Regions from separate parts of the Paenibacillus sp. FSL H3-0286 genome, predicted to be linked through region 4. Evidence: riboswitches for the same ligand, from Rfam matches in the RefSeq annotation. Region 4 holds a riboswitch; each other region holds the start of a gene.
What was found. A riboswitch is a leader RNA that binds a small molecule or an ion and turns the genes downstream of it on or off. The one in region 4 is predicted to bind cyclic di-AMP.
Positions count from the first base shown of each region.

Region 1: it holds a riboswitch for cyclic di-AMP, as region 4 does, so the genes downstream of both, MHB37_RS00545 (C40 family peptidase) here and MHB37_RS10795 (KamA family radical SAM protein) in region 4, are expected to answer to the same signal.
Region 2: it holds a riboswitch for cyclic di-AMP, as region 4 does, so the genes downstream of both, MHB37_RS27040 (alpha/beta fold hydrolase) here and MHB37_RS10795 (KamA family radical SAM protein) in region 4, are expected to answer to the same signal.
Region 3: it holds a riboswitch for cyclic di-AMP, as region 4 does, so the genes downstream of both, MHB37_RS02665 (hypothetical protein) here and MHB37_RS10795 (KamA family radical SAM protein) in region 4, are expected to answer to the same signal.

Region 1 covers NZ_CP150285.1:112,973-117,185, forward strand. Annotated here, with positions in the region: gene MHB37_RS00535 (GNAT family N-acetyltransferase) at 1-252, opposite strand, end outside; gene MHB37_RS00540 (C40 family peptidase) at 442-933, opposite strand; cyclic di-AMP (ydaO/yuaA leader) riboswitch at 939-1,081, opposite strand; gene MHB37_RS00545 (C40 family peptidase) at 1,444-1,872, opposite strand; cyclic di-AMP (ydaO/yuaA leader) riboswitch at 1,930-2,068, opposite strand; gene MHB37_RS00550 (hypothetical protein) at 2,287-3,117, opposite strand; gene MHB37_RS00555 (M1 family metallopeptidase) at 3,129-4,213, opposite strand, start outside.
Region 2 covers NZ_CP150285.1:6,068,408-6,072,620, reverse strand. Annotated here, with positions in the region: gene MHB37_RS27060 (alpha-glucuronidase family glycosyl hydrolase) at 1-264, shown strand, start outside; gene MHB37_RS27055 (Nif3-like dinuclear metal center hexameric protein) at 289-1,083, shown strand; gene MHB37_RS27050 (hypothetical protein) at 1,168-1,341, shown strand; partial or broken gene MHB37_RS27045 (glyoxalase) at 1,419-1,529, opposite strand; cyclic di-AMP (ydaO/yuaA leader) riboswitch at 1,776-1,962, shown strand; gene MHB37_RS27040 (alpha/beta fold hydrolase) at 2,068-2,877, shown strand; gene selD (selenide, water dikinase SelD) at 3,392-4,213, shown strand, end outside.
Region 3 covers NZ_CP150285.1:602,167-606,379, forward strand. Annotated here, with positions in the region: gene MHB37_RS02655 (hypothetical protein) at 1-321, opposite strand, end outside; gene MHB37_RS02660 (hypothetical protein) at 336-890, opposite strand; cyclic di-AMP (ydaO/yuaA leader) riboswitch at 959-1,123, opposite strand; cyclic di-AMP (ydaO/yuaA leader) riboswitch at 1,543-1,732, shown strand; gene MHB37_RS02665 (hypothetical protein) at 1,984-2,400, shown strand; gene kdpF (K(+)-transporting ATPase subunit F) at 2,527-2,604, shown strand; gene kdpA (potassium-transporting ATPase subunit KdpA) at 2,617-4,213, shown strand, end outside.
Region 4 covers NZ_CP150285.1:2,518,642-2,522,854, reverse strand. Annotated here, with positions in the region: gene MHB37_RS10800 (helix-turn-helix domain-containing protein) at 1-1,555, shown strand, start outside; cyclic di-AMP (ydaO/yuaA leader) riboswitch at 1,604-1,745, shown strand; gene MHB37_RS10795 (KamA family radical SAM protein) at 1,879-3,054, shown strand; gene MHB37_RS10790 (helix-turn-helix transcriptional regulator) at 3,188-4,099, shown strand; gene MHB37_RS10785 (DinB family protein) at 4,183-4,213, shown strand, end outside.

The DNA.
Region 1 (4,213 bases), 2.4 Mb from region 4:
TCCTAAACGGACGACTCCTTCCATCGGGAACAACTGTGCGAATCCGCACAAAACCTCTTGTTCATTTAATATGGAGATATATTGTTCCTCCCGGAGCTGCGGATCACCAAACTCGATGCCAAGAGCCTGCATCTGCTCCCACGGCATCCAGCCATAAATATTATATGGGGGCGTATAGCTCCACTTACAAATAGCTTCTCCGTGAATTGCCTCCATAGGAACAACATGAAAAGTTACCGAGGGATTTATCATAAAGTCAACGATCTCCTTTCACGAGGACATTGCTATATTACTAATTATATACAAAATGGGGGAGGTTCGACTCAGAAACTTTATATGAGAGGAATGTTTTACAAATTATGAGAGGGGTAAATAAGTAATAAGACAAAAAAACAAGCTCTCCTCCAAGAGTTACCTTGGAAAAGAGCCTATGTACGTTACTTATTGCACATCATCATTGTCTTCCGATTCAGCAGCAACCGATTGATAAGCGTCTGTGCTCATAATGCGCTTGGCACCAACGTAGCGTTTCACGTAGTAGCTATCACTCAGAGAGCTAATCGTAACACCGCGTGAGGTAGAAGCGTGTGCGAACTTACCTTCACCGACATAAATGCCGACATGGGAGACACCTTTGCCACTTGTATTGAAGAATACAAGATCTCCGGCTCTTATATCATCACGGGAGATTGCTGTGCCCATTTGATATTGGGAACCTGATTGGTGTGGAAGGTTAATGCCAATCTTATCAAACACATACATTGTAAATCCGGAGCAATCAAATCCGTTAGTGGATATACCGCCGGATACGTATTTAGTACCGATGGCCTTGTCAATCACTTTATCCATTTTGGAATCTGCGAAAGCGCTTCCTGCTCCGATGGTGAGGATGATGGAAAAGCTTAGTACTGCTGCTGCTAACTTCTTCTTCAAAAGTGTATACCCCTTCCAAATGCCTACGAGGTTAGCTTAAGGGTTCGGTTGAAGGTCCCCTATGACCCCTCTATATAATGGAGGTCAATTCACCCAAAGTTGGTTCCCCCGTTTTCCTAATAGTTAGGAAACTCGGCTCATACTGTTGATTAGGATTAGCTTGTAATCAATACATGACAAAACCTTTGTAAATAACAACTTAATGATTACAAAAATGTTACTAAAATCTCACTGCGCTAATTGTAACAAACAGAAAGCCGCTTGGCAATCGTTTTTAACATATTAATGCAGAAAAATTGGCATTTTTACGGTAGAAAGGCATATGTAAGCGTTAATAATGACCTAATTTTTAATATAATTGCAATTTTTATCAAATAAACATGTTTCAATTGGGCTCTATTAGTGTAAAAATATATTATGGAAAAAAGAAAAACCCGAATTTGATTACGGGAATAATCAGATTCAGGTTCATATAGTTGTAATTATGAGGTTATAGTTGTGAGGAAGGTTTCAATCGAAGGCTACAGCTTGATAAGCTGAAGTACTCATTACTCTTTTAGCGCCAACATAACGATTGGCCCAGTAGGCCTGACTGAGTGAAGTGATGGTCACTCCACGCGAAGAGGACGATTGTGCGAATTTTCCGTTTCCAACATAAATGCCGACATGGGATACTCCATTGCCAAGTGTGTTAAAGAACACTAGATCACCAGAACGCAGATTGCTTTTGGATACAGCAGTTCCAACGCTATATTGAGCTTTTGATGTACGAGGTAAAGTAAGACCCACATTCTTGAATACATATTTTGTAAATCCAGAGCAATCAAATCCGGCAGTGCTTGTACCTCCGGTTTTATAGGCAACTCCAATAGTCTTTGAGATTACAGTGTCCATCTTAGAGTCGGCAAAGGCGCTTCCTCCACCAATAGATAATGCCATTACAAGTCCTAGCGCCGCAGCGACGCATTTTTTTCTTAAATTATGTCTTTTCAAAAGATGTACTCCTTCCAAGGCCTGCGAGGTTAGCTTAAGGGTTCGGTAGAAGATTCCCTATGATCCCTGTAAAGCGAGATCAATTCACCCAAAATATGGTTCCCCCACTTCCCGGTGCAAAGGAATTAGGCGTGTTAAGCACCAAGAGAATGACGTTTCGACAGTTACACTTACGATAAATACATTTAGTTATGTAGGAATCGTTTCAATTGATTACAAAATTGTTACTAATAGCACAGGACTTATTGTAACAGAGCTTTTATGATTTTGCAAATACTCTTAAGTTATCCGTAATGAGAAAAAGTCCCAGCTCCTGAATACAGGAATTGGGACCTTTTTATTATGTCAAATAAGGTTAATTTATTGTGGAAATGCTTTGCTACACCATAGATGATATTGTGCAGAGATTCCCCACATTTTTAAGAGCGTAGAAGGTAGTGGTGAGATTTGCCGTATTATAAGTGCCGGCAGGCCGGGACAGAACAGACCCGTCAGTCCGCACACTAGCAGTAAGAGCAAGCCTCCCGCACCAAGTACAATGGAAACACCTATAGCAGGAATCAGTGACCGCAAGCAGATGAACAGTGAGGAGAACATTCCTGTACCGCCGGTGTAACCAAACTGCATATATAGAAGAAACAGGTGCACGATAAAAATATATATAAGCCATGCCAATACGTATGGTACTAAATGAAGTAACAAAGTGTAGTTAAACAAAGAGGATAAGAACAGCCCGTACATTTTTGGAGCAAGCCAGTAAAGCGGCAGCAGGGTCAGCACCCATTCGATTAGGCTAAAGACTAAGACAGGTAGTCCATAGATCTTCATGCCGGGGAAAAAGAACAGCCCGCGCTCGCCCTTTCGCTCCTGGTGCAGCTCATGCAGCAATCCTGCCCTTATGAAAGGAGAAAGCAGAAGTCGCAAGACAACAAGTCCTAGAAGCATCCATAACCAAGTGCGTATCGCAGGGTCAGTATTCAAGCTGAACTGTCCCTCGATATAATACAACAGTCTGCCCATACCGCTGCCGCCGGCGTCTTTATCTGGATAGCGCAGTAGAATTGGAATAATAGCAGATCGGATGAAACCATACATAAAGTAGCCCCAGAGCAGTCGGTAGATGAAGAGCAGAATTAAAATATAAAATTGCTCCTTCATGCTTTGCCAGCCGCGGGTTATCGATGTTCTCACAATCATTCACCTCACCAGACAAGAGTTCCGAGCACGGTTTCAAGTAGTTTAGTTACACTTAACGTCCAGCGAGAGAGCGTCTTGGGCTCTATTTCCGCCAGCCTAAAGTTGTTTAAATGTTTGCTCTCCAATAAGATGGAATGCTCAGGGTCAATCTCAGCAGAGAGAAGAGGCTTATCGCTTAACAATTGAAACGTAGTCTCTGCTCCTTCACCGTTCCAGACCCGCTGCACCGAAGAGCTGTCGGCGAATGTGAATTTCACAGGAACATCAACGTAATGGGTCCCTTTGTTTGAAATCTTCACTAATGATTCGTAGCTTTGAGCATCGCCGCTGTTATTTTTTTTAAAAGTAATCGTATCTACTGAGAAGTCAGGCGCACCATCACCATAAATGTAATCATTGAAATATGCCTGCCATGATTTTTTGGTTACCTTCTCAACGACTTTCTGAAAATCTGACGTAGCGGGATGCTGGAAACGGAACTTACGAGCGTAGGAGGACATGATGCTGTTCATTGCTTTGGTACCTACCTGGCGTTCGATATCTTTAAGTACAAGCTTGCCGCGGATATAAACATTTCGGCTATAGGAATCCGCCCCTGCATATTTCCACGTTTCCAGATTTAACGGCTCAGGTATAGTCACCAGGCTGGCCTGTAAAGGCAAATTAGACTTGATACCGTATTCTTGTTCCATAAGTCTGTCTTCGGCATAGGAAGTAAAGCTTTCATCCAGCCAGGCCTCCTCGAATTCATTGCTGGCTACCATACCGTAGAAGTATTGATGGCCGATCTCATGAATGACGGTTCTTTCAAGTGAGGTATCTGGAGAAGAATCCGCGGCCCCAAAGGCTGTAATAAGGGTAGGATATTCCATTCCTCCCGCGCCGTTTCCCTCCTTAGGTGGGACGATTATAGACAGCGTAGAGTAGGGATAAGGGCCATACCATTTGCTGAAGTAGGTCAGGGCAGCCTTGGCAGCTTGAAGGTAACGCTCTTGTAAGTCTTTGTGCAGTGGGTCGAGATACACCTTAATTCGTACTCCAGGCACTTCCGGCGTAGAGAAAGCTTCCTCTGCTACTGTAAAATCAGGGG
Region 2 (4,213 bases), 3.5 Mb from region 4:
GTTCCATACACGCATGTTCTGCAATCGGGGCAAACGGTTATACAACATATCTACGATACTCATTTCGAGGGGGCAGAGCAGGCTGCACAGCTTCTAGCAACATGGGAATCACTTGAAGGCAGCATGGAGAGTGGATTGTATGTGCAAGTGAAGCAACGTCTTGAAGAGCAAGCAGAGCATGCGCAGGAATGGAGAGATCGGATCAATACGTATTTTTACCGCAAGAGCGGAATTGAGGATCTTAAAGGCAGAAAGATTTATTAGATTTCGATTCGAGGGATGATGATAGTGAGCCTCACGATTAGAGCGATTTTGAAAGATTTAATGGGAACTGTGGAACAGGTAGAAGGGACTGTGGATATTCTGAACCCAGGGGAACCGGAAACTGAAGTCACAGGGATTATTACGGCCTTCTCTGCCACACAAAATATTGTGGAGCAAGCAATAGCGTTAGGAGCCAATTTGCTGATCACGCATGAAGGTGTATTTTATAGCCATCATGCAGCGAGCGAGTGGTTAGAAGGTGATCCGGTTTATCATGCGAAAAAAAGTCTGATCGAACATTCCCCAATAGCTATTTTTCGTTATCATGATTATTGGCATCGGCAAGAGCCGGATGGGATTATGATGGGCTTGCTGCGAGAGCTGGATTGGTCAGACTATGTGGAAGAGCAGCAAGCGGCTGCTACGATTCTCACTATTCCTGCTATGACTGTAATGGAAGCTGCTCAGTATATTAAAAGTAAGCTAGGCATCTCTTATGTACGCGCTGCTGGTGACCTGTCTCTGTCCTGCAAACGCGTAGGGATATTAGTAGGTTACAGAGGAGGCGGGATGATGGCTATTCCGCTTTTTAATGATCACAATCTTGATTTAATTATCGCTGGAGAGGGACCAGAGTGGGAGACTCCGGAATATGTGCGGGATGCAGGGCACCAAGGCAGATCTAAAGCGCTCATCATGTTAGGTCATGCGGAGAGTGAAGCACCGGGGATGAAATATTTAGCTGAAATCTTAGCAGACAAATATCCCATGCTTCCTACCCGGTTCATTGCTGAACAACCCATCTATCAGATGGTTTAATCTGGGGAAATTAAGAGTACGGAATAAATAAACATATTATGGAGAAAATGAAGGGAAACAGGTCACTGAGAAAGGAGTGTTTCAATGGAAATTCCTTTGGAGGCTGATGAAGTATTAAGTCGCATCAAAAAGCTGCAAAGCGACGGAAGCTCGATCAGTAAAAAACAAGTGAAGCAAAGCGACCCAGAGCTTATGAGAAGTGCGCTGTTCTTTTTTCCAAGCTGGGAGCATGCATTGAAAAACGCCGATCTTTTGTAGCCATAGTATTGTAAAAGGAAGCTAAGTGGACAGGGGGAGATCTCTGATTCTGCTTAGCTTTTTTCTTTTTTATGAAATCATTCGTGCTGTTCATGTGAAATAATATTAACAAGCTTGCCAAACGGATCGGGGACATAGAAACGACGAACACCCCAAGGTACAGAAACTGGCCCAATATTGGTATTGAAGATTGTCGTTTCTTATTAAATAGGAAAGTACTGGTGAATCACCCCCTTTTTCGCTTGCTTCAGAGCTGTTTTTCTTAAGAAAACGAGTAAACAAGAGCAAAAGAAAGAGAAAATGAAGAGTATGCTTAATATGAAATGAAAAGCATTGCTTTCAACATTATTTTGACCAGAGCCCTCCTTTACAAGAAAACCTTACAAGAGTATGATTCATCTCAGAACTGAGAATTATCTTAAATTTACAATTACATAAGCAATCCGCTTAATTTCCGTTTCTGGAAAGCGGGGGAACCAACAACTGGCAGCCGATGTGAGAGTCGGCACTGGTTATGGGGTGAATCCTGTTCCGGGTGCATAATATGCATCCCTGCAGGTAGGGCAACTCTCACTGCCCGAATCCGACAGCTAACCTCGTAAGCGTATGGAGAGAGGATGAATGGCGTGTTTAGTGATGAATAGCCACAGAGAATCCCTCTGTGGTTTTTTGCTGCGTTTTTAAGCAGATATAGTCGTAGAATTTATTATGAAAGAGGTGTTACCTTTGCCTATCGCTAAACTGAACGGAACTTCGCTCTATTATGAAATCAATGGAACTGGCACTCCGGTTGTGTTTATCCATGGACATGGATTAACACACAGTATGTTCAAACCACAGCTGGAGTATTTTTCCGATAAATATAAAGTGATTTTGTGCGATTTACGGGGGAATGGCAAGTCTGGTAAACTGCTGGAGGCCCCACATGAGATTATTGAGACGCAATGTCTGGATCTGATTATGCTGTTGAATGACCTAGGTATCCGTGAAGCAGTTTTTGTAGGAATCGCCTATGGTGGCTTAGTCGTTCAGCATATTGCCAAACAATATCCTGAGCGTGTAAAAGCAATTGTGGTCGCGGATAGCTTTTGTAGGACTCACGGATCAACAATAGTAGGGAAAATACAAACTATGGCAGCATATTGCAGTTTACTAATGTATTATCTCCCAAGCGAGCTGGTGTTGCCTTCGATTCGGATGATGTACCGAGAGCGCTGGAGTCTGGCCTACAATGAGATTAGAAGAGGACTGCTGGACAAACGCCCCCGGGAGTTATATCGGCAAAGGCTGGCTACGAGCCATGTTGATTACACCAGATGTTTAAAGGCTTTTAAACGTCCTGCATTATGTATTGTGGGGGACTTTAATGAATTTGGAGTGAATTGTATGAAGGAAATGGTGTCTCAGCTGCCGCAGGCGCAGTTGGCGATTATTCCGAACGCATTAGATCCAAGTAATCTGTGCCAGCCGGAGCAATTCAATGCGATTCTTCAGCGTTTCTTAGAGAAGCAGCAGGGCAGTCAGCAGATTAGCTGATCTATTGGGAGACCTTCACAAGCGAAGCGTTTAAGTGAGAAAAAAGACGTCCCATAGCCAGGGAGCACGAGCTGGCTATGGGACGTCCTTTTGGGTTGAACTTTAGGGGAATTCTCCCTAAAGTGAAGGAGATTATGGCTCCTAGAACATGGATTAGGGAAAACTTCCCTAATAATAGGATGTTTTTAGGGAGGATTTCCCTAATATAATGGACATCCAACTAAAGGCTGGCTTATCAGTAGTAAAATCTACGAATGAGCCAGCCTTGTTATTTTACTAACCGATGGATGTTGAACATTTACAAGCATTTTGTACCTAGAACGCCACTTAATGACCCACCCTACCACAGCATCAAATATAGCTCACCCGACGTGGGAAAGAACGGTAGACCTAAGTAGTGATGGTAAGTGTATAGAGGAAGGCGTAACAAGCAGCACATCTGCTACTCTTGCATTTTGTACAATGCGATCTACTCGTGTAAGATTAAGATAATTCATACTAAAGGAGCTGAGTCATGATGTCTCAAGCTGAAACTATAAAACTGACTTCATTATCTTCAAAAGGGGGCTGCGGCTGCAAAATCGGTCCCGCTGATCTCATGCAGGTTATTCGCAGTCTGCCACCAACTGTTCCTAACCCGGATCTACTTGTAGGTCTGGACACTAGTGATGATGCAGGGGTGTACCGTTTAAGTGATGAATTAGCGTTAGTGCAAACTGTTGATTTTTTCACGCCGATCGTGGATGATCCCTATTCATTTGGTCAAATTGCAGCAGCCAATGCATTAAGCGATATTTATGCGATGGGTGGAAAGCCGCTTACGGTGCTTAATATTGTGGCCTTCCCTATTTCTGTTTTAGATAAAAGCATTCTCGGTGACATTTTGCGCGGTGCAGCGGATAAAGTACAGGAAGCAGGAGCTACTCTTGTGGGCGGACATTCCATCGACGATAAAGAGCCCAAATTCGGATTGGCCGTTACGGGCCTTGTGCATCCTGACAAAGTAAGAACGAATGCGGGCGCCAAGGTGGGAGACAAGCTGGTTCTAACGAAGCCTATCGGTGTGGGGATCTTAACAACTTCCATTAAAAAGGATCAGCTATCTCCTGAAGAAACCACACGCCTTACGACAGTAATGTCTACTTTGAATAAAAAAGCGGCTGAAATCATGGAGCCTTATGATGTACATGCTTGTACAGATGTTACCGGATTTGGGCTACTGGGACATGCCTCGGAAATGGCTAAAGGGAGCGGCACGGGCCTGATCATTCGTCAAGGCGATGTACCTATGCTGCCAAGAGTAAGAGAGCTTGCGGAACAGGGATTTGTTCCAGGA
Region 3 (4,213 bases), 1.9 Mb from region 4:
GAGCTTGGCCTTTAAATCCTGCAAAGCACCCTGAACTAGCTCAAGCTTAACCTGCTCCCAATCTGAACCTTCGCGGCGGACCTTATCCAGCGCTTCCTCAAGACGGCAATGACAGATAGCCCGTAAAAAAGAACTCCATTTAATGAGATCGAAATTTTTGGTGTTGGCAGAGATCAGACAAGCCCCCCAGCTGCAACCTCCCTTACAGGTGAGTTTTAGAATACCATAACGGCAGCCTTCAGCCCCTTCCATTCCATAGTGGATAGGCTCGGGTTCATCCAATACAAATACTTCAATGCGGGATAGTCTGCGCTGGTCCATAGTAGGGTTCCTCCTTAGATTTCCAAAAGCTTTAAGTCTACATGATGAGTGACACTAGCCTTTTCTACACAAGCGAGCATTTCCATTTTATTCTCACAGACTGCGGTATGCTCTAGCCATAGTCGGAACTTCTCTTTCCGTATAACAGATAGATGTAAGGGAAAGGTGCTGCGGGATCTCAAGACATACCAACCGGCGCTTACATCTTTCCAAGGCTCCTTGAAGGCTGTAAACCACGGGAGTTTTTGGTGTGATGACCAATCCTGCTGCTGCTGTTGTTCTCGAATTTTTTTATATATCTCATATACAATCTTAGAGTCTAAACAGTCTTTACAAGAAGAAGGTGTGCTGAACTGGCGAAGGGCTTGGATCTGGTTCTGGCCAAATGCATAGCCTACAATGTACCTGTGATTATGTTCTTCGAACCACAAGGCCCCGAAACAAACGTAATTTAGACTTATCGGCTCAAGCAGCCCTTGATGTATCCCTAAATAATAGTGCTTCAAAACATTCACCCCATCCAGCGTGCTATCACCTAATAAGCTCAGGTAACGCAAAAACCGCAGCAAGAGGAGGACCTCTGCTGCGGTTTTGGATTACAGGCAGATATACCTGGGCCAAAGCGTGGCGGATCAAGGGTCTCTCTCTTTACGCTTACGAGGTTAGCTGTCGGATTCGGACGGTGAGAGTCGCCCTACCTATTGAGACTTATGCAGTCTCCTTTGGATTCACCCCAAGTAGGCCAGGTGGCCTGATGGTTCCCCCGTTCCCTGCGAATGCAGGAACTCAGCGTTGATTGTTTTTCATGAATTAGATTCAACCCGAATCATACTCTTTTCAAGATTTTCTGTAAAAAACGGAAAATGTTCTTTTAGAGCAATTTTAACCATATCCTGCCGACTACGACTGAAAAACGAGGTAAATAGGTATTTATGGCGTGTTATCGCGCCTCTTTCTCGCTCAGCCTCAGCTTCTTGCGTTTCTACCTATAATGGGAATTTGCAGTATTTTCGCTCTAAAAAGGTGAATAAAATCACATGGGTTATAGATAGCGATTAAACGCTCCAAACTCGAGTAAACAAGAGATATAGAGAGATTAGATATCAAGTAAGCGCTATCTAATGGGAAAATAGTTTTTAATTTGCATTATTTTGGCATCATTCAGGTTTTACAAGTCTTCGTGCATAAGAGTATGATTACTCCTGTTTCAACGACAATCGAATATTTGATCCGCTTAATTTCCGGTAAGGAAAGCGGGGGAACCAACAATCGGCAGCCGATGTGAGAGTCGGAAGCCGATTATGGGGTGAATCCTGTAGAGGGTGTGAGTGAGCTCGCATCTATACAGGTAGGGCGACTCTCACCGCCCGAATCCGACAGCTAACCTCGTAAGCGTATGGAGAGAGGATGAGTGCAATGTGACCGCTAGCGAGCCACAGAGGAGATCCTTTGTGGCTTTTTGCTGTGCTCTTAGAAGCAAAGCATTTATGGAGGCCTCCCCTAAGAGGTCGCTAAATTCATCATTAGCGGTATTTGTAAGGCAGCGTCTAATGACGTGACACAACCGAGCTTTAGGTTGTGCCCGAAAATGACGATAGGTCAACATCCTTTCGGAGATTTTCGTTGCCTCCTTGTTGTAAATGAGCAGGAGGAGAAAAAAAGATGACGGATCAGAATGAATATGTGCTTGTATGTGCGCCTACAAAGGCGGGAGAACATTTCATTAAACTTCTGAAGTTCAGGGGTATTAAGATGGCGGGATTAACCAACAATGTGGCTGAGAAAGCTTTACTTGAGGAGCTCGGGATTGAGCAGGTTATTCTAGTGGATACCCGCCATCAGAGCACTTGGTTTCGCCCATCGTTCCCGGTAGGCAGGGTATATCTGTTTGAGAGCAGCTTTCCGCTTTGCTGCCGCTATATTCAGATGTGCCGTACCTGGACGACACAGCCGATTTTTGTGATTACAAGTTCAATAAATCCTAGATTGGTCTATAAAAGACTTGGTGCGAGCTATGTAATCTATTCCCATAGTGGTGATGCTGATTTTCTAATCGATAGATCACCTCATCAAGGATAATGGAAGGAGTGCGGAAGATATGATGGATCTGTATATGGTGGCTTCGTTAGCTGTAATTTACGGGTTATTTTATGGCTTTATGCGCTGGTGCGCAGGTGTAGTTGAGGATACGGGGAGGGATAAGCTGTGATTCTAGTAATCGCTGTTACCCTACTGTTGTTTATATATCTGGTTTACGCGTTGATTCATCCTGAGAAATTTTAAGGAGGGGCATTCATGGGCATTTTGCAAATAGTCGTCGTAATTGTAATTCTCATCTTGCTGGTCAAGCCGATGGGAACGTATTTATATCATGTATTTTCTAACGAACCGAATCGTACGGATCGCTGGTTTGCAGGCACAGAGAAAGGTATTTATAAGCTGATCGGCCTGAAAAAACGGGACGGAATGTCCTGGAAGAAGTATGCACTCAGCTTTGTTTTAACTAATATCGTACTGGTTGCTTTCAGTTATATTTTTCTAAGATTACAGCGGGGATTGCCGCTGAACCCGAATGGAATTGCCGATATGGAACAGACGCTTTCATTCAATACGGTGATCAGCTTTATGACCAATACGAACCTGCAGCATTATAGCGGGGAGACGGGACTATCGTATTTTTCACAAATGGCAGTCATCACGATGATGATGTTCACGTCTGCAGCGAGCGGATTTTCTGTTGCGGTTGCTTTTGTCAGAGGGATTACAGGACAGAAATCAGTCGGGAACTTTTTCGAGGACTTCGTAAAAGCACATATTCGTGTATTCATTCCATTAGCTCTGCTAGTTTCATTGGTGCTGGTAGGATTGCATGTGCCACAAACGCTCAAGCCATCGCTTGAGGTCACTACACTCGAAGGGCAGACGCAACAAATCGCTATCGGTCCAGTCGCTTCTTTGGAATCAATTAAACACTTAGGTACGAATGGTGGCGGCTTCTTCGGAGCCAATTCAGCGCATCCTTTTGAGAACCCTAATCCACTTACGAACGTTCTGGAGATTCTCTCTATGTGGATGCTGCCAGCCTCTCTGCCATATATGTACGGATTGTTCGCTAAGAACAAACGTCAGGGCTGGGTGATTTTCACAGCAATGATGACCTTGTTCGTACTACTGCTGGGATTGAATTATTATGCGGAAACCAAAGGCAATCCAGCTATCAATGCGCTGGGGATCGAGTCTTCGCAAGGCAGCATGGAAGGTAAAGAGGTACGTTTTGGTATCCCGCAATCTTCGCTGTTCACTTCGGTAACAACGGCAGCTACGACAGGTAGTGTTAACAATATGCATGATACGCTGACACCGCTGGGTGGCATTACCCCTCTGGCCCTAATGATGCTCAACAACGTCTTCGGGGGAAAAGGTGTCGGACTAATCAATATGCTGATGTATGCCATCATGGGTGTCTTCTTATGTGGACTAATGGTTGGCAGAACACCAGAGTTTCTCGGGCGAAAGATAGAAGCCAAGGAGATGAAGCTAATTGCGATTGCTATCCTTGTGCATCCGTTCATTATCCTTGTACCAACAGCAGGTGCGTTCTTAACGGACTTGGGCAACGGTGCCATCACGAATCCCGGATTCCATGGACTTAGCCAAGTGTTATATGAATATGTCTCTTCTGCCGCGAACAATGGTTCAGGATTTGAAGGGCTTGCGGACAACACCACCTTTTGGAATGTTACAACCGGGATCGTAATGCTGCTTGGCCGTTATGTCTCTATAATCGCGATGCTGGCAGTTGCAGGCTCACTGATCCAGAAGAAGCCAGTTCCTGAGACGATTGGCACATTCCGCACAGACAATGGTCTGTTCACCGGAATTCTGATTGGTA
Region 4 (4,213 bases):
GGACTATACCCTTCTCATATTTACTGGAGGGAACGGACAATTGAACCTCGATGATCAAAGCGTGATACTAAGTACGGATAAATGTTATCTACTATCTCCTGGAATCTCCTATAGTACGAACAACCAGGAGCTGACGTTGTATTATTACCTCATCACCTTTACAGCAATCTATACAACCGAGCATCCTAAACGATATTCTGGAGAGCTGCTTTCCGGCAGACGGGAGTTAATTGTGCACCCGTTCACCAAGGTAATCCGACTAGTCGAAGACCTGCTCATGAACAGGAATAACACCGATGATGTACAACAATTCAAGCGACAATTAAAATTCCAAGAATTGCTGCTGCTACTTTTTGAGCATAATTACCCTTCCAAACACCTGCCAAGTCCTACGGAATCCGTAGAAAAGACCATAACATTCATTCAGGAGCATTATACAGAGAGTATCACCGTGAAGCAGTTAGCTGAACTGGCGGGAATATCAATCTGGCAATATACACCGATTTTTCAGCAGCTTACGGGTAAAAAGCCGCTTGAATACCTGACGGATCTGCGCATTAATCATTCCAAACGATTCCTGCAGGAATCGACTGAACCACTGCGGGAAATCGCCAGACTGGTCGGCTTCTCGGACGAATACTATTTCAGCCGCCGCTTTCGGCAAAAAACCGGAGTTACACCCGGACAATATGCACATCAGAAAGGTCGTAAGCTTACCGTCAAGGATTGGACGGGTCATGAGGTGGAGATTCCAGAGCGAGCGAAACGTATTGTCTATCATGGCGAAACACTTGGCGACCTTCTCGCGTTAGGCGTAAAGCCTATCGGTGGAGATGAAGCGTTCGCCCGGAACAGCGTCTATAAACATCGGCTTAAGAAGCTCGCCAACGTCGGGTTTCCACTGGACCCGCAGTTGACCGCTTCCCTAAACCCAGATTTGATCATTTTGGCAAATAGTGATGAAAGAGCCTACAGAGCAGTTTCTGGTATCGCTCCGACACTCACCTTTGATTCATTTGCATCTCTCGACAAACGAATGCGGACACTAGGCAGTTGGCTAGGTAAACAGCGCGAAGCCGAAGCATGGCTGGAGTCATTCACAATCAAAAACGCTGCCATGTGGCAGCAGCTTTACACGACAACCCTCCAAGTTGGAGAAACCGCCTCTGCTTTGGTCTATGATCATGGAGATCATCTGTATGCTATGGGAATGTCCGGATTCTCCACTGCGCTTTATGCCCCATGTGGATTACAACCGACCGAAGAGATCCAGGCCATATTGGACGAAGAGTTAGGGTTCGCCGAAGTTGATCCAACACGACTGCCTGCCTACGCCGGAGATCATATCTTCATGCTCATTCCGGAACGCAAAGACTCGCGAGCTGCGATGGAACGATTACTAGACAGTTCACTTTGGAACAATCTCCCGGCAGTACGTCAAGGACATGTTTATCTGCTCGACGGAAGCAAATGGAACTCTAGTGATGCGTTAACCCGGGAGAAGCTGCTAACGCTGTTGCCTAAACTACTCGGCGGAAGTAGCGCTAGCAATTGAAAGTGAATCTAGGATTCTCTTTTGACTTTTCAAAACTTGATAGGGTATACTTTATCTACGCTTAATTTCCAACTTTTACAGTTGAAAAGCGGGGGAACCAGTTAATTGGGGCGAATCATTGAGCATTAGAATGTAGGGTACCATCTTACCCGAGTCCGTCAGCTAACCTCGTCAGCAGTGGATGGGTCTGCTTTTCATGTTATTTACATAACCAGAGACCCTTGCTAAGGGTCTCTTTTTGTGCTTTTTTGGACCCTGCTGGCAGTAGATTGGCCTTTGACACTAAGGCTCCCTCATTTCTCACACTACGAGACAAAGGAGAGATGTACGTGCAAAAGGTAAAGTACTTCACGGATATTAACAAAATAGCTATGTTGTCTGAGCTGGAAAAAGAGAATCTGAAAGAAATTACGGACAAATTTGTTTTTCGTGTAAATGACTACTATCTGTCTTTAATTAACTGGGATGATCCAAATGATCCCATCCGTAAGCTGGTTATTCCTAACGAAGGTGAACTGCTGGAGTATGGGCGCTGGGACGCCTCCGATGAGGACACGAATTATGTGGTACCTGGTTGTCAGCACAAGTATAGAACCACTGCACTACTGATTGTATCCGAGGTCTGCGGGGCTTATTGCCGCTACTGTTTCCGTAAGCGTCTGTTCCGAAATGACGTGAAAGAGGCGATGGCTGATGTCTCTCCGGGCTTGGAGTATATCGCAAATAATCCGGAGATTAACAACGTACTTCTTACGGGCGGGGACAGTTTAATTCTCTCCACACCGAAGCTAAGATCCATTATTGAAAATCTAAGAAGCATTGAGCATGTTAAGATTATTAGACTGGGTTCCAAAATTCCCGTATTTAATCCGATGCGGATCTCTGAAGACGAAGAGCTGCTGGAGCTGATTCGTACTTACTCTACCGAAGACAAACGAATCTATGTTATGGCGCACATCAATCATCCTCGTGAAATCACACCTGAAGCCAAAAAAGCATTTAAAGCTCTCCACAACGCAGGGGCAATTGTCGTAAATCAGACCCCCATCCTCAAAGGCATCAACGATGATCCCGTTATTTTAGGGGAACTACTGGACCGGCTTTCATGGGCTGGCGTTACACCCTACTACTTCTTTGTGAACCGGCCCGTAGCCGGAAACCGAGATTTCGTATTACCGCTCGAGCAAGTCTATCAAATTGTAGAAGAAGCCAAAGCCAGAACCTCAGGACTTGGCAAAAGAGTACGCTTATCCATGAGCCACACCTCAGGAAAAATAGAAATTCTCGCCATTGATAACGGAAAAGCCTATCTCAAATACCATCAATCCAGAGATCAGGAATACGGAAAATTTATGATTCTAGATTGTCCAAAGGACGCCGAATGGTTCGATGACCTGCCTGGGAATGAGCAATATTGGACCCCACCTGTGAAAAAAAACGATGCTATTATTTCTGTTAATGATTTATCAGGCGAGCCTGCGGATTTAATCTGTAAATAGATTTAATCGACTCTGTCATAGGATATTTCTTCATCGCCAACAACAAAACTCCTCCCTCCCAAAATTAGCCCGAAAAAATCTATGATATAATCACGCTGTAACACGAAATGGACTAATGGGTGGGAATGCACACATGAAATTGGAACGATTGATTTCTATGATCTACAAGCTATTGAACCACGAAGTTTTATCTGCCTCCAAGCTGGCTGAAGAGTTTCAGGTTTCCCAGCGAACAATCTATAGGGATATCGATGTGATTTGTGCCGCTGGCATCCCGGTCGTATCGTATCAGGGTACTAAAGGTGGATATGGCATCATGGACGGATATAAAATGGATAAAAGCCTGCTCCGTTCGTATGATGTCACTTCTCTGATTACTGTACTTAACAGTCTTTCTTCCGTGTTTGAAGATGAGCATACGCAAGGAACCATTGAACGGCTGCAAACGATTGGAACGGAGCCACAGACCTCTAGTCTCGCGGTGGATCTTGAAACCCGGCGTACGGATCCTGACGCACTTCCTCTTTTACGTGCGGCTATATCGGAACGAAATGTTGTCCGTTTTGATTACATCAGTGTAAAAAATGAACGTACAACCCGTGAAATGGAACCAGTAAAGCTTCATTTTAAATATAGCAACTGGTACATCTATGGTTATTGCCGGACACGGCAGGACTATCGGGAGTTCCGACTTTCCCGGATGCTGAATTTGTTCCTGACGCAGGATACCTTTCATTCGCAACATGAGTTACCCAAAGAGGCTGGCTGTTCAAACGGGGCAGATCAGGTGGAGGAAATAGTGATCCGGGTAGGCCCTGAGGCTTTGGCAGAAGCTTTGGATCAGTTTCATCAAGTCGACAAGGAATTTCATTCCGATAAAAGCATGACGATGCGAATTCCTGTGTATAAGCCATTGGAAGCACGTTGGCTTTGGTCCATTCTGCTGAGTTTTGGCAGCGGCGCCGAAGTCCTCGAACCCCCTGCATTGCGAGGTATTTTAAAAGAGCAGCTTCAAAACACACTCAAACTTTATGAAGAAGTATGACAGTCTGATGTCATACTTCTTCTTTTATATTAACTACAGTAACAAAAAACAAATCCATGACCATTCAAAAGGAGAATGTACGAATGACAAATTATCCAGTAGAAATGTTTAAAT